Regions from separate parts of the Eubacterium sp. SB2 genome, predicted to be linked through region 1. Evidence: predicted binding sites of a transcription regulator. Region 1 holds the regulator's gene; the other holds the start of a gene.
What was found. Region 1 encodes LexA, which represses DNA repair genes until DNA is damaged. Its sites were predicted from a motif close to CNAACANNTGTTNG; they were not measured.
Positions count from the first base shown of each region.

Region 2: uvrB (excinuclease ABC subunit UvrB) is a predicted target of LexA. The motif match lies at 3,051-3,064, and genes of this name have one in related genera.

Region 1 is NZ_LN865153.1:1,838,750-1,846,608, forward strand. It holds gene BN1938_RS20595 (LysM peptidoglycan-binding domain-containing protein) at 182-556, opposite strand; gene lexA (transcriptional repressor LexA) at 782-1,396, shown strand; gene BN1938_RS20605 (bifunctional diguanylate cyclase/phosphodiesterase) at 1,527-4,505, opposite strand; gene BN1938_RS20610 (extracellular solute-binding protein) at 4,557-6,035, opposite strand; gene rsfS (ribosome silencing factor) at 6,054-6,404, opposite strand; gene yqeK (bis(5'-nucleosyl)-tetraphosphatase (symmetrical) YqeK) at 6,671-7,231, opposite strand; gene nadD (nicotinate-nucleotide adenylyltransferase) at 7,228-7,839, opposite strand; gene yhbY (ribosome assembly RNA-binding protein YhbY) at 7,849-7,859, opposite strand, start outside.
Region 2 is NZ_LN865153.1:67,790-75,648, forward strand. It holds gene BN1938_RS12520 (response regulator) at 1-1,478, opposite strand, end outside; gene BN1938_RS12525 (ABC transporter substrate-binding protein) at 1,475-2,746, opposite strand; gene uvrB (excinuclease ABC subunit UvrB) at 3,173-5,161, shown strand; gene uvrA (excinuclease ABC subunit UvrA) at 5,205-7,859, shown strand, end outside.

The DNA of each region.
Region 1 (7,859 bases):
ATTTATTAAAGCGGCGTTTTCTGAAGCAAACCCTTCCCCTATATATCAGTATATCAAATGAGGCAGCCTGCACATATTCGTACAGGCTGCCTCTGGGTGAGTTTATATATCAATACATAGGGATGTATATTGATACCTTTATCTAATTATCTATAAAGAAATCAAGTAATGAACAGGTTGATTATTTATTTATAAATTCTGTATCGTTGTAAGCGATCATCAGATTCTGGCCTGCCTGAATGTCATCTGTACTCAGTGAATTCATCTCTTTTAACACCATAACATATTCTGAGACGGAACGATAATCTTCTGTAATATATTCTTCTGCAATATCCCATAGAGTATCTCCGGGCTGAATCTCAATACTCTTGTAATACTTAAAGTTAACAGGCTCTTCTGAACGTTTCTCATGTGCTGAAATCAAAAGATTTCCAAACAAAGCGCATGCCGCAAATACAATGAATACTGTTGCAATAAATAGAACCAGCATACTCCTGATATGTCTCTCGTTCTTTTTGATAGTCTGTGCTTTTGCATAATTTCTTTCTCTCTGCATTAGTAATTCCCCCGTTAAAACTCCCTAATAATTAGTTGCTTATTCGTTTTACGAACATCTGTTCTCTATAGCTAGAATTATATAACACGAACACATGTTTGTCAATACTCGCGTTTCATTTTTCGAACATATTTTCGTAACAAGTGTTTGCTTTTTAAAAACAACTATGATACTATATTTATAGAATGAGTTGAGCGTTGGCTTTAACGGATTAAGGAGGGCTATATGTCACAGGGTAAGATCAGCAAAAAGCAGCTGGAGATATTAGAATACATAAAAGCACAGATATTAGAACGGGGATTTCCCCCTGCTGTACGTGAGATTTGTGAGGCTGTCAATTTAAAGTCCACTTCCTCTGTACACTCTCATCTTGAGACACTGGAGAAGAACGGATACATAAGGCGTGACCCCACGAAGCCCAGAGCCATAGAGATATTAGATGATACATTTAATCTGACCAGACGCGAAGTTGTGAATGTCCCGCTTGTCGGCCGTGTCGCCGCAGGAGAGCCGCTGCTGGCACAGGAGAACATAGAAAACTACTTCCCCATTCCCATGGAATTCATGCCCAACAAGCAGACCTTCATGCTGACTGTAAAAGGAGAAAGCATGATTAATGCCGGGATCCTGGATGGGGATATGGTGCTCGTTGAACAGGATCATACCGCTTCCAACGGTGACATGGTGGTTGCACTTGTAGAAGACGGAGCCACAGTCAAAACCTTCTATAAAGAAGAAGGAGTATACCGCCTGCAGCCGGAGAACGACTACATGGAGCCTATCATCGTAAAGGAAGTATCCATCTTAGGAAAAGTGATCGGGGTTTTCCGATTTTTTTAAAATCCGGATGCAAAATGGTATTTCCGAATGGTATTCAAAAAGACATGCGCAAAACTGAAATGCTGCATGTCTTTTTATCCTCTTATCTCCTGGGGGAATCCCGCCGACCGTTACCGGCGGTTCGCTCCAATCAGTCTTTCTTAATCTGTTCCACGATATATTCGCTTATCTGCGGCGGTTCCAGAAATGGCCGTGCAAGATAATATCCCTGCATATAATCTACACCCAGTTCGATCACCTTATGCATCTCCTGTTCCGTCTCGATTCCTTCCGCAATGACTTTAATATTTCTTTCCTTAGCATAGGATATGGTATTTTCCACGATCTTCTGCTTATCAATATTATCATGGATACCGGATATAATCTCTCTGTCGATCTTAATATACTTAGGGGCAAGCTCCAGAAGGATTCTCTCACCATTATATCCGCTCCCGTAATCGTCCAGAGCAAAATCCGAATCCCAGCGGTTGACAAGAACACGTTTTACATCCATAGCCTCCTTATCTGCCTCTGCGTATTCAGTAATCTCGAATACGAAATGATCCAGATACCCTTTACATTCAGATTCAATAAACTCAATCATCCTGTTACTCACTCTGTAGTCGGCCAATGAATTAATGAAGACTTTACAGTCAGGCTGAATCCGTTGGTTTTTCACATGCTGTACAAATGTGGTGGATGCCATCTTCCATGTCAGTTCTTCTACTTGATCCAGTTTGTGTTCTTCTCTGGCCAAAGCCAGGATTTCAGAAGGGTTGCGCAATGTGGGCATAGTTCCTCTCATCAGAGCCTCATAGGCAAAGATTCTGCCGGTGTGCGCATCGACGATGGGCTGAAAATAGTACTCTACCTTTTCCCGTTCCAGCAGTTCCGAAAGCTCCCTGCGGTTCTGTGAGATATACTCCTCGCTGTGATATGCCCCCAGGTCAAAGTCACTGATTTCACCTTTGGTAGAATGCTTCACCTGGTACATTGCAAAATCAGAAAATTGCAGAAGCTGTTCGTAATGGCGGGAATCCCTGGGATACCATGAAATACCGCCGGACATCTTTAATTTTAATCTCTGCATTGGCGGAAGCAGAATGTATTCTTCGTCGATGCCCTTTTTTAGGACGGAAAGAATCCGTGTGATATCCTCCTCCGTATCATATCCATAGAAAAACAGATAAAATTCATCCCCTGAATTACGCGAAATAATTGTGTTCGACGGCGTATACTTCCGAAAACTGTCTGCCGCAGCCTGAATGTATTTATCTCCGTAATCATGTCCGAACTTATCGTTGATCTGTTTGAGGTTATCCAGATCCATCATAACCAGTGCCGCCTTCTTCAGGCAGGATTCTCCCTTTTCAAAAAGCTGCTGCATGATACGCTGGAATGCACGTCTGTTCTTCAGCCCCGTAAGCAGATCGTGGTCACGTTCATGCTCAATCAGCTGCTTTTCCTGGATTGTCTTCGTGATATCTTCGACTATGCCGATTGCCCTTCGATCCTCCACGCCCGAATAACTTAGACGGACATAGGTCTCTTTTTCCCCGGTCGGTATCTTATACAATATATAGTCTTCTGCTTCCTCTGCTTTATAGATTTCCAACTCCTTCATTTCCATGATGAAAGTCTGCACATCCATATTGGAAGCAATGGAACCCTTAAGGCCAAATATATCAAAGAAACCGTCCGTCAAAAATAGAGTGTTATTATCCATATCAATTTCAAACCCTGCTATACGTATGCTGGCTTTGTTCAGAATCTGCGCAAACTTTGTGGCGGAGTCGATTACATCACGGCTCAGCTTTTCAATGGACTCTTCCAGCTGATCGAATTCATATATATTCGTTCTGGGGAGGCCTATTTTGTTTTTTGTATTCATCTGCTGCATATGTTTTGACACCAGATGAATCGGTCTTGATATCATAAAACTAACAAGCACGCTGCCTGCGATCCCCATAATGATTGTCAGAATAATTGCAACAATAATATAGGACATGATATGGTTGGAAAACTCGGTAAGATCACTCTCCTTCACTGCACCTGCCAGTCCCCACCGATCCGATTCAAAGGGACCGTTCGAATCATAGAGCTGGAAGTACTCCATATCCATAAAATACCGCTCATGATCTGCACCGTTAAAATAAAAGTTCCCATCAGATGACTGTGATACATCCAGCTTTTCCATGTCCGGTGCGATGCTGCTGTCCGATGAATATACGGTTCTATATTCATCGGTTTCCGCATCCTGTACGATCAGTAAATAGGAGGCCGGCTTATCTTCCATCAATTCCTCAGACGGAAGCATAGTGGCAAGGTAATCCAGTGTAATCTCCATGCCAAGTGTACCATAGACTTTACCTGTTGACGTTATCAGAGGAACCGTATAGGAAATCATCATCTTATCGTCGTCCGTAAGCGTATGCGGTTTTCCCCAATACCCCAATTCTGTCAGCGAAGCTGCCCCGGGGTTTTCATATCCTTGTTCCTGCGGATTTAGAAAAAGATTGTATATCTCCTCATGTTCCTTGGTAAATACGAACTGAGGCTTCCAGGCACTGTCAGTGGCTATATCCAGGCTATGTACAAGATCAACCGAGCCTCTCTCAATCAGGAGGTCACTGTTGCGGACAGAGGCGCTTGTATCCGGATCCAGATCCCGGAAATAAACGCCGGGACGGGAAAAACTCTCCTGTTCCCTCAGTTCTTTGGGATCATCATTGTTAAAAACAACAAAAGCTCCGGTCACCTTATTGGAACGAAGCATTTCGATCAGATTTCCGGAAATCTCAGAAACCAGCGGAAAGCAGGCATTTGAGTTTTTTCCTATATTATCCAGGTCGATCATCCCGTCCTGATCCAGCTTTTCAGCGGTCTCGTTAATGAGTTGTACCGTATAAGACACGTTAGACCAGCTGTTTATCATCTCATTCTGCAGGTAGCTGGAACGATTGGCCACCTTTCCCTGAACAATGCCTTTGGCATTCTCATCAAGTTCCTGAATGGCTCCCCCGAATATAAAAGTTCCTGAGAGCAGCATTACTTCTATTAAAGTTAGGAGGACCATGGGAATCAGCATTCTTTTCAGTATAGGCTGTGCTTTCTGTCTGTTCATGCGCATTCCTGTGCCCTCCTTTCTTTCATCCGCTTCCTATATGCAGCGGTTCCGAATTTATTTATTATCTACTAACTTCTCAAGAGATGCCAATGTCTCCTCATACCAGCTCTCAAAATTATCATCCGTATCAAATTTACTGACAGCCTCTTCCCTGGTAGAACCTGCTGATATTGCCGATTCCACCTCTGCCCGGTCCGCTGCCGCTTTGTCTGTAAGCGAATACTCCAGCACATTACGGGCATCCGTACCGTTTTCAAAGGCGCGGGTTGTATAGAGTGAAGTTTCCTCAATTTGCGTTAGGGAAGCCTCAAGCACCTGGATGACGCTGCTGTCTGTACTGTCTATGCTCTTTTTGATCAACTCTTTATCGTTGGCCTCTTTTTTGACAGGCAGATACCCTGACGTCACAGCAAACTGTATATTACGGTCAGTGTCTGTAAACCATTTCAAAAATTCCACGGAAGCCTCGATTTCTGCCTTATCTTCCTTTTCCATCACTACCATGCCTGCGCCCTGCTGTACAGAGTATTTCTCACCGTCCTTAAAGCGAGGGCACTCAAAAGCCTGCATCTCGATCGGATATGTATTTTCATCGTCCAGCGTCACCTGATTAGGGAAAAATGTCGCTCCCGCAGAGGAACCTACAAATGCCAGTATATTCCCTGTCTTGATATCATCACTCCGAAACTTGCCGGAGGAAGCAAAGTAGCCATTGATAAAAGGCACATAGTAATTGTCCCAAAGCTTACGGACTACGTCTTTATCAAAATTCAAAGCCGGCTGACCATCCTTGACGGAGAAAATCTCAGTCCCCAGTTCCCGTGCTCCTATTATAAAATAATTGGCCATAGCGTCCCTTCCAAAGAAGGCTTTACCGTCATCCGGAGTATCTGTCAGGCTGTCCGTCCATTCGTAATATTCTTTGGACGTGGCAGTAATCCCCTCGATTGTGGAAATATCCTCCAGGTCAGCGCCCGTTGCATCGGCAAACTTATCCCAGTCTGTCTTGTTCAGCATAAATACTTCCGTTGCCTTGGCAATCGGGAATATCTTCAGACTGTCTTCGGAGGAAAACTTTCCCTCATCAATGTAGCTGTCCATATATTCACTGATCTCATCCTCAGTCATATATTCCATCAAATCCACAGCCATGCCCTTCTGATCCACCGCATAGGCTGTATCCGCATAAGCCGCAAAAATATCAGGGATTTCTTTTGCCCCGACTTTTCCGTCAATGGAGGCCAGTACATTATCCTCCAGATCGGCCACATTGCCAAGGCTGGATGCTTTTACTTTGATTCCCAGCTCTTTTCCCCGGCTGCCATTGAACTCTGTTACCAGTTCATTGAAGGCATCCTGCTGTGCGCCGTTATAATAGTGCCATACTTCGATAGAAACCGGCTTCTTAGGATCCAGCAGGCTTTCCTTCTTGTTATCATTCGTTTTTTCTTCTGCAGAAGAGCACCCGGCCGTCAGGCTGAGAATGGCAGCTGTAAACAGGCAGACTGCAGTTTTATACACTCGTTTCCTCATAATATCCTCCACCGGCGCTTACAGTGATTCAACATCTACTTCTACGCCATCCCTCCAAATACGTTCCAGGTTATAGAACAGCCTGTTCTCCTTATCAAAAATATGCACGATGATATCTCCAAAATCAAGCAGCACCCAGCTGGCGGTACCGTAACCTTCCCGCTGCTTTAACACAAATCCTGCCTTATGGAGGCATTCCTCCACATTGTCTACCAGAGCCTTTACCTGGCTCTCGTTGCTGCCGTTTGCGATGATAAAATAATCCGCAAGTACGGAGACACCGGCAATATCAATTACCTTAATGTCCTCTCCCTTTTTTTCATCCAGCGCTTTGCAGGCAAGCCGCGCCATTTCCCTTGCTTGTTCCATAGATCAGTCTCCTTTACTTCTTTAATTTGTATACATTATTCTGCAGCTGTGCTGCAGACCCGCCCGCAGGGCATGTATTACGGGGTGCCCTTTGGGTATACATTATTCTGCAGCTATGCTGCAGACCTGCCCGCAGGGCATGAGTTACGGGGTGCCCTTTGGGTATACATTATTCTGCAGCTATGCTGCAGACCTGCCCGCAGGGCATGAGTTACGGGGTGCCTTTTGGGTATAATTATGTCAACAGTTCTCACTGGTCTGAACTGCTACTGATAATATTCATAAGTTCTGACGGTCAAGGGGTCAATCTCCCTTCCCACATTCTTAAGATAAGAAATTGTGGAACCAGCACTGAGTGCCACTGCCTTGTTCAGATTTGAAAACGCCTCTCTTCTCACTTCCTTTAAAACCGGAATTCCCTGCCTGCCCGGTTCGATATAGTCAGCTAGAAAAATGATTTTTTCAAGCAGTGTCATCTGAGGCTTTCCCGTGGTGTGATAAGTGATGGCCCCCAGAATATCAGAATCTTTAATATTATATTCATGCTCGGCAAGATATGCTCCCAGCTTGGCATGGATCAGGGCCGGCATTTTCAGCTCAGAGTCGGTCAGTGTGATATTGCATTCCCTGCACAATTTGATCTGCTCCTTACCGGAGCAGAACTTGCCGCAGTCATGCAAAAGCCCTGCCAGCATCGCCTGGTGTATATCCGTTTCATAACACATGGCAAGCGATGCAGCCGTATACATAACTCCCAGCGTATGTTCGTAGCGTTCTGGTTTTAATCTCTTCTCCAGTTTTCTTCGAATCCCCAAAATCTCCGTCATGGCTCCACTTCCTTATACAAATGATGTTCTTTAATATAATCAGCCACTGCATCCGGCACGAAATAATGCACTGTCAGCCCCTTCGCGGCCCGCTCCCGGATCGTCGTTGAAGAAATCTCCAGTAGCGGCGCCCGAAGCAGTTCAATCTCGGCTTCATATTTCTTTTTAAGATAAGCAATCTGTTTCTGCATATCTCCCACATCCTTGTCATCCCGCATCGCCGCAAGTATGGTGCAGGTTGGGAAAATCTCTTTGAAATACTTCCATTGTTCAATGGAAAACAGAGAATCCGCCCCCAAAATAAAATAAAACTCGTTGCCCGGATACAGTTCATGGAAATCACGCATTGTCCGATACGTGTATGATATCCCCTTCTTCGCCTCATGCATGGAAAGCTTAAAATGCGGGGAACCGCTGATTGCGGCCTTTACCATCTCAATTCTGTGGGTAAGCGAGGTATCCATGTCTTCCGTATCTTTATGCGGTGGATTACCATTCGGTAAAAACCATATTTCATCCAGTTTAAACTCTTCGAAGGCAAATTCACCCAAAAGCAGATGACCAATATGGATCGGGTCGAATGTGCCTCCCATGATGCCGATTTTCATAGAATCCTCCTACGGAAGTA
Region 2 (7,859 bases), 1.8 Mb from region 1:
GAGAGCATAAGTCCCGGCCTGATATACACAAACTTCAGAGTATCATGGGACAGGTTAAGGCTGATGATCAAAGGATACGCATTCGAGATCGCTCCCACCAGTGTTAAACGCTCCTGCAAATCCCTGCGCTTAGCCTCTTCTTCTGCCAATTTTTCCTCGGTAATGTCATGAATGGCAATGATGAATACCGGATGAGCATTTTCATCCAGAGTTTTTTCCACAATCCCGGCCGCCCAAAAGTAAGAATCATCCCTTGTTCTGACCCGGATTTCAAAAACATTCTTATGTCCATTCTCTGCGGCATCCTGAAACAGCTGCACCGCTCTTTCATAATCCTCGGGATATACCATGCTGCGGAGACTCTTCCCTTCCAGGACGTCGTTCGGGGATCCTTTCGGAAATCCCAGAAGGCGTAACCCCTCCTCATTGACCTGCAGAAACCGGTACGGCTCCTCTGATGTCGTTAAGGCAATTCCCTCAGGAACAGCATTATACAGGTGACTGATATACTCCGCCTGATTACGGAGCCTGTGGTTCGCCCGGTTTACATAACGGAAATACAGCAGAACCAGCAGGGCTATTCCCAGGATAATACAGCCAATCAAGGCAAAGGTGCGCATTATAATCTGGCTGGTCTGCTTATTCACAACAGCGGAAGGGATAATGGAAACCAAATACCAGTCAGTATCCAGCTTCAAAGGGATATAGCAGAAAACAGTATTTTCTCCCTGATAGGTAAAGGTGGCCCATCCCGTTTTCCCCTCCTTTAGGGACTGTGTAAAACGCTCCAGCCCGGTGTGGCTGTTTTCAGGTACCTGCAGCATATCAAAGAGATTCTGTACGGTTTTGTTGCTGTTGGGATGAGGCGGCCGGATAAGGACATTGCCTTCTGTATCCAGCACATAAGAAAAGCCTGTGTCCTGATAAAACGAAACAGTAAAAGTGTCGACGATCCGATCCACCTCAAACTCTTTGAGCAAATATCCTTTTGTACCGTCTTTCAGCGTCACCTGCACATACAGGTTAAACACATTGACGCCAGTAACACTGCTGATATGCGGGGCAATAATTCCCTGTTTCCGGTCATTCTTCGCCAGTATTTTCGTTAAGTTTTCATCGATCCCCACATCATCCGGATAGCATGCTGCATTCTCCAGGTACAAGAGGATGCCTGTGTCCACCGCACTGTAATCCCTTAAACATTCGTCCAGTTCGTCGGCCTGCGAACTGGCAAATCCACTTAAATGGGCCGCCACGGTTCCCATTACTTCGTATTCCCCTTGCAGCTGGATCTGCAGCGTGTTGCGCCCCTGCTGGGTACTCTCAAGAATGGAAGCCATCGACTGCTGCCACAGCTGGCTCTGTACTGCCCTTACGAAAAAGGCTGTAATGGTGCTGAGCAAAACGCCTGTAACAAGCGCTGCGGTCACAATCAGCAATTTTGATTTTTTTGGTTCTGTTGCTTCATTCTTTTTCAAGGCATCCTGTCCTCCTCCACCTGCAGATCCATCCAATCCATGACTGTATCCAGCGCTTCCCCCGCAAGCAGCTTCTGTGACGCTTCAGCAGTCAGCTCCCAGATCGGCAGATCCAGCAATGCGTCCGTGCCTATCACCGTACGCCCGCTTCTGTAACAGGACACCAGCGGCAGGATCTCCTGCGCCGGTGACGGATCTGCCCCCTGCAGCGGATTGAATGAAGACTGCTGATCTGCAAATTTTTGTATATTTTCCGCCCTGGTAAAATACTCTACAAATTTCATAGCAGCATCTATATGCCCGCTGCCGGCATTTACGCTCAATTTTGTATCCGGATTGATCACCAGCAGGGAACCGTCCTCTAAAACCGGAAGTGGATGCACCTCAAAGCCGAACTCCGGCTGCATCGCGCTGACGCGCCCGGCCGCCCATGCCCCCGTCAGCATAAAAGGAGACTCTCCCTTGATAAACTCTTTCAGATCATCGGAGGTTTTCTTCGTATCGAGTGCCTTTTCTCCGTCAATATATCCTTTCCGGATAAAACTTTCCACTATGGAGAACCCGGAACTCAGATAATGGCTCAGCGTCTCTTCACCGCTGTTAATCCGAGCAAATACTTCTGCCTGCACCTCTTCCTGATAGATAGAGTAAAATCCGTACCCGATGGCCAGTGTCTTCAGGGAAATGTCATTGTTAGCAATCATCGGTGTAATCCCCCTGTCTTTGAAATAACCGCAGACCGTTTCCCATTCTCCGAGATTCTGAGGCACCTCCTGCCCGTGTTTTCTGAGTAAATCCATGTTACAGTACAGCCCAAACGCCGATACCGTGGTAGGCATCCAGTAGATTTTTCCGTTCTCCTCCATTTGGCTGCGCATCTGCCTGGTATACTCCGGGATCACGCTGAGTGATGACAGATCCGCCACCTGCCCGCTCTGCTGCAACTCCAGCAAGATATCGTGATTTACCATAAAAACGTCGTTTCCCTTGCCGGAAGCCATCCTCTTTCTTAAGGCTTCAAAGTATTCGGTCCCTTTCAGGCTTTCATAGGAAACACGGATATCAGGATTCTCCGTCATGAAACCGGAAATGATCTCCTCTATGACCGTAACATTTTCCGGTTCATACTTATTCCCAAAAAAGGTAATGGTTGTAGTTTCTTCGTCCTGACCATCATAGTTTACTACTCTGCTGTTCTCTATGCATCCGGATAATATACACAATATTAAGGCAGAAAGGATCAGCAGAGCAATCGTTCTTTTTTTCATATCTTCTATCCTTTCGCTCATTTTCCGAATTGACGATCAATAGCATGCACGGGTAATTTCATTTAAACGAAGTAAAAATCCAATATGGACCCCATCCAATATCGAATCATTATACGATGTAACTAAAATTCATGACTGAAATTCTCCATTTAAAAATGTGCAGACATGATCTTCCCACTGACATTCATTATACCATAAACAGCCTTTTTTGCAATGTTTTCCCCTCACGGAAGGCGAGTTTCCGTGGGCTGGATGCGTAACCGTTCAGTCCGTCCTGAACGGTTACATGGTCTCGCAATTATACAGAACAAACATTCGGTTTTTACTGTACATTTTCCAGAACCTCTGCTATAATCATATCTGACACTATGAAAGTATGAAATTCCCAATTATAGGGAATTGTTTATATATGGAGGTATCGGGTTTATGGATCATTTTGAACTTGTATCGGAATACCAGCCCACGGGTGACCAGCCGCAGGCCATTGCCGAGCTGGTGCGTGGGTTTAAAGAGGGCAATCAATTTGAAACTCTGCTCGGCGTTACCGGTTCCGGTAAGACATTTACCATGGCTAACGTGATTCAGGCGCTGAACAGGCCCACTCTGATCATCGCACACAACAAGACTCTGGCCGCTCAGCTTTACGGGGAATTCAAGGAATTTTTTCCTAAAAATGCGGTCGAATATTTTGTAAGTTACTACGATTATTATCAGCCGGAAGCCTATGTTCCCTCATCGGACACATATATTGCCAAGGATTCGGCGATCAATGACGAGATCGACAAGCTCCGCCTGTCCGCCACCATGGCCCTGGCGGAACGTCGGGATGTGATCATCGTAGCCAGCGTATCCTGTATCTATGGACTGGGAAGCCCGATGGACTACCAGAACATGGTGATTTCACTGCGCCCGGGCATGACGCGGGACAGGGATGAAGTCATGGCAAAGCTCATTGAGATTCAGTATGACAGAAATGAAATGGATTTCCACCGCGGCACCTTCCGGGTGCGGGGTGACGTTCTGGAGGTGATCCCTGCTTACTCCGAGGATACCGCGATCCGCATCGAATGGTTCGGGGATGAGGTGGAGCGGATTACCGAGATTGACGTCCTGACCGGAGAGATCAAGGATGAGCTGAAGCACATCGCAATCTTTCCCGCATCCCATTATGTTGTGGACAAAGAGAATATCGCCCGCGCTGTAACCGCTATTGAGGCAGAGCTGGAGGAGCGCGTTAAGGAATTCAAGCGCCAGGATAAGCTGCTGGAAGCACAGCGGATTGCAGAACGCACAAATTTTGATATCGAGATGCTCAAGGAGACCGGATTCTGTTCCGGCATCGAGAACTACTCCCGCCATCTGTCCGGGCTTGCACCGGGGCAGCCGCCCTACACGCTGATCGACTACTTTCCCGATGATTTTATCATCATGATAGATGAGTCCCACAAGACCATTCCTCAGATCGGCGGCATGTACTCCGGTGACCAGTCGCGCAAGTCTACCCTCGTGGACTTCGGATTCCGGCTGCCGTCGGCAAAGGACAACCGTCCGCTCAATTTTGAGGAATTTGAGAGCAAGATCAATCAGGTTTTATTTGTATCTGCCACACCGAGTGTTTATGAGCAAGAACACGAACTGCTTCGGACAGAGCAGGTTATCCGCCCCACAGGGCTGTTGGATCCCGAGGTTACGGTCCGTCCGGTGGAGGGACAGATCGACGATCTGATCGGCGAAGTGAATAAGGAGATTGCAAAAAAGAATAAGGTTCTGGTAACCACGCTGACAAAAAGAATGGCCGAGGACCTGACCGACTATATGCGTGAGGTGGGCATCCGTGTCAAATACCTGCACTCCGATATCGATACCCTGGAGCGTACTGAGATCATCCGTGATATGCGTCTGGATGTATTTGATGTACTCGTGGGCATCAACCTTCTGAGGGAAGGGCTGGATATTCCCGAGATCACACTGGTGGCGATCCTGGATGCGGATAAAGAAGGGTTCCTGCGTTCCGGCACCTCACTGATCCAGACGATCGGCCGTGCAGCACGTAACGCAGAGGGGCATGTCATTATGTACGCGGATACCATAACAGATTCCATGCGGACAGCTATGGATGAGACACAGCGCCGCCGCGAGATACAGATGAAGTACAATGAGGAGCATGGAATCACACCGCAGACGATCCGTAAATCAGTACGTGATCTGATCAGTATTTCCAAGAAAGTTGCCGCAGAGGAGATGCGGATGGAAAAAGATCCGGAATCCATGAGCCGAAAAGAACTGGAAAAATTAATTGCAGACCTGTCAAAGCAGATGAAAAAGGCTGCTGCTGAACTGAACTTCGAATCCGCTGCTGAACTGAGAGACAAGCTGGTGGAACTCAAAAAAGTCCTGAACGATATGGACGACTGACAGATCATTATAAATACATTAGAAGGAACAGGAAGGATTACACATGGGCAAAAAAATGGACGCCAGAAAATACATTAAGATACGCGGCGCAAATGAAAACAACCTGAAAAATATAGATTTGGACATTCCCAGAAATGAGCTGGTCGTACTGACCGGTCTCAGCGGCTCCGGGAAGTCCTCTCTTGCATTTGATACAATTTACGCGGAAGGCCAGCGCAGATATATGGAATCACTGTCCTCCTATGCAAGGCAATTTCTCGGCCAGATGGAAAAACCGAATGTGGAGAGTATTGAAGGACTCTCTCCTGCAATTTCCATCGACCAGAAATCAACCAATCACAATCCCCGTTCTACAGTCGGAACCGTAACGGAGATCTACGACTATTTCCGACTTCTCTACGCGCGCATCGGTATCCCCCACTGTCCCAAATGCGGCAAAGAGATTATGAAGCAGACCGTGGACCAGATGGTGGATCAGGTCATGAACCTGCCCGAGGGAACAAAAATACAGCTTATGGCCCCGGTGGTCAGGGGCCGAAAGGGAACCCATGCCAAGCTCCTGGAACGTGCAAAAAGGAGCGGCTACGTGCGTGTACGCATCGACGGAAACCTCTATGAATTATCCGAGGAGATTACCTTGGATAAGAATATTAAACATAACATTGAGATAATCGTGGACCGCCTTGTCGTAAAATCCGGTATTGAGAAGCGCCTGACAGATTCTGTGGAAAGCGTACTGAGCCTTGCAGAAGGCCTGCTGACTGTCGATATCATCGGCGGAGAAGCAATGAATTTCAGCCAGAGCTTTGCCTGCCCGGACTGCGGAATCAGCATTGAAGAGATTGAGCCGAGAAGCTTCTCCTTCAACAATCCCTTCGGCGCATGTCCGGTGTGCTTCGGCCTGGGATATAAGATGGAATTTTCTGAGGACCTGATCATCCCCAATCCATCGCTCAGTATCAGCGAGGGGGCCATCACAGTCATCGGCTGGCAGTCCTGTACGGACAAATCCAGTTTTACCAGAGCGATTCTGGATGCGCTCTGCAAAGAATATAAGTTTGATCTGGATACTCCCTTTGAAAAGTATCCAAAGAAAGTGCATGACATCCTAATCCACGGAACAAACGGAAAATCTGTAAAGGTATATTATAAAGGGCAGCGCGGAGAAGGCGTCTACGATGTGGCCTTTGAAGGACTTCTGAAAAATGTGGAGCGCCGTTACCGCGAAACGGGATCCGACTCTATGAAGGCAGAGTATGAAACCTTTATGAATATTACCCCCTGCTCCGAGTGCGGAGGGCAGCGTCTGAAAAGGGGGGCTCTGGCCGTTACTGTAGGCGGTCAGAATATCGCCGCCGTTACCGCTCTGTCCATCAATAAACTGCAGAAGTTCCTTCAGGAGCTGCAGCTCACCGAGACACAGCTGCTGATCGGCGGGCAGATACTGAAGGAAATCAAGGCCCGGATCCAGTTTCTGATGGATGTGGGGCTGGATTATCTGACACTGGCAAGGGCAACCGCCACTTTATCCGGCGGAGAGGCCCAGAGGATCCGCCTGGCTACCCAGATCGGCTCCGGCCTGGTAGGCGTCGCCTACATTCTGGATGAGCCAAGCATCGGGCTGCATCAGCGGGACAACGATAAGCTTCTCGGCACACTGAAGCACCTCAGGGATCTGGGCAACACTCTAATTGTCGTAGAGCACGATGAAGACACCATGCTGGCTGCCGACTGCATCGTGGACATCGGCCCAGGCGCAGGCGAACACGGCGGAGAAGTGATCGCCGTCGGAACCGCACAGGAAATCATGAAAAACAAGAACTCCATCACCGGAGCCTATCTGAGCGGCAAGATCAAAATACCGATTCCCGAAAAAAGAGAACAGCCTGCCGGATACCTCAGAATTATCGGTGCACAGCAGAATAACCTGAAAAATATTGATGTAGACATTCCACTTGGAATTATGACATGTGTGACCGGTGTTTCCGGTTCGGGTAAGAGTTCTCTTGTGAACGAAATCCTTTATAAAAAATTGGCAAAGGAACTCAACCGTGCAAGGACAATCCCGGGGAAACACAAGCGCATCGAAGGATTGGATCAGGTCGATAAAGTAATCGACATCGATCAGTCCCCGATCGGACGTACTCCCCGTTCCAATCCTGCAACTTATACCGGAGTCTTCGATCTGATCCGAGATCTGTTTGCTTCAACCCCCGATGCCAAGGCGCGCGGCTACAAAAAGGGGCGTTTCAGCTTCAACGTCAAGGGCGGACGCTGTGAGGCCTGCAGCGGCGATGGGATCCTGAAGATCGAGATGCATTTCCTTCCGGACGTATACGTTCCCTGCGAAGTTTGCGGCGGCAAGCGCTACAACCGCGAGACTCTGGAAGTTAAATATAAAGGAAAGACCATCTATGACGTCCTCAATATGACCGTAGAGGAAGCCCTGCAGTTCTTCGAGCATGTTCCAAGCATCCGTAGAAAGATGGAGACCCTCAACGATGTGGGCCTTTCCTACATCCGCCTGGGACAGCCTTCAACGGAATTATCGGGCGGCGAAGCCCAGCGGATTAAACTGGCGTCCGAACTGAGCAGACGCAGCACAGGAAAGACAGTCTACATCCTGGACGAACCAACAACCGGCCTCCACTTTGCCGATGTCCACAAACTGACAGAAATCCTAAGGCGGCTCTCCGGT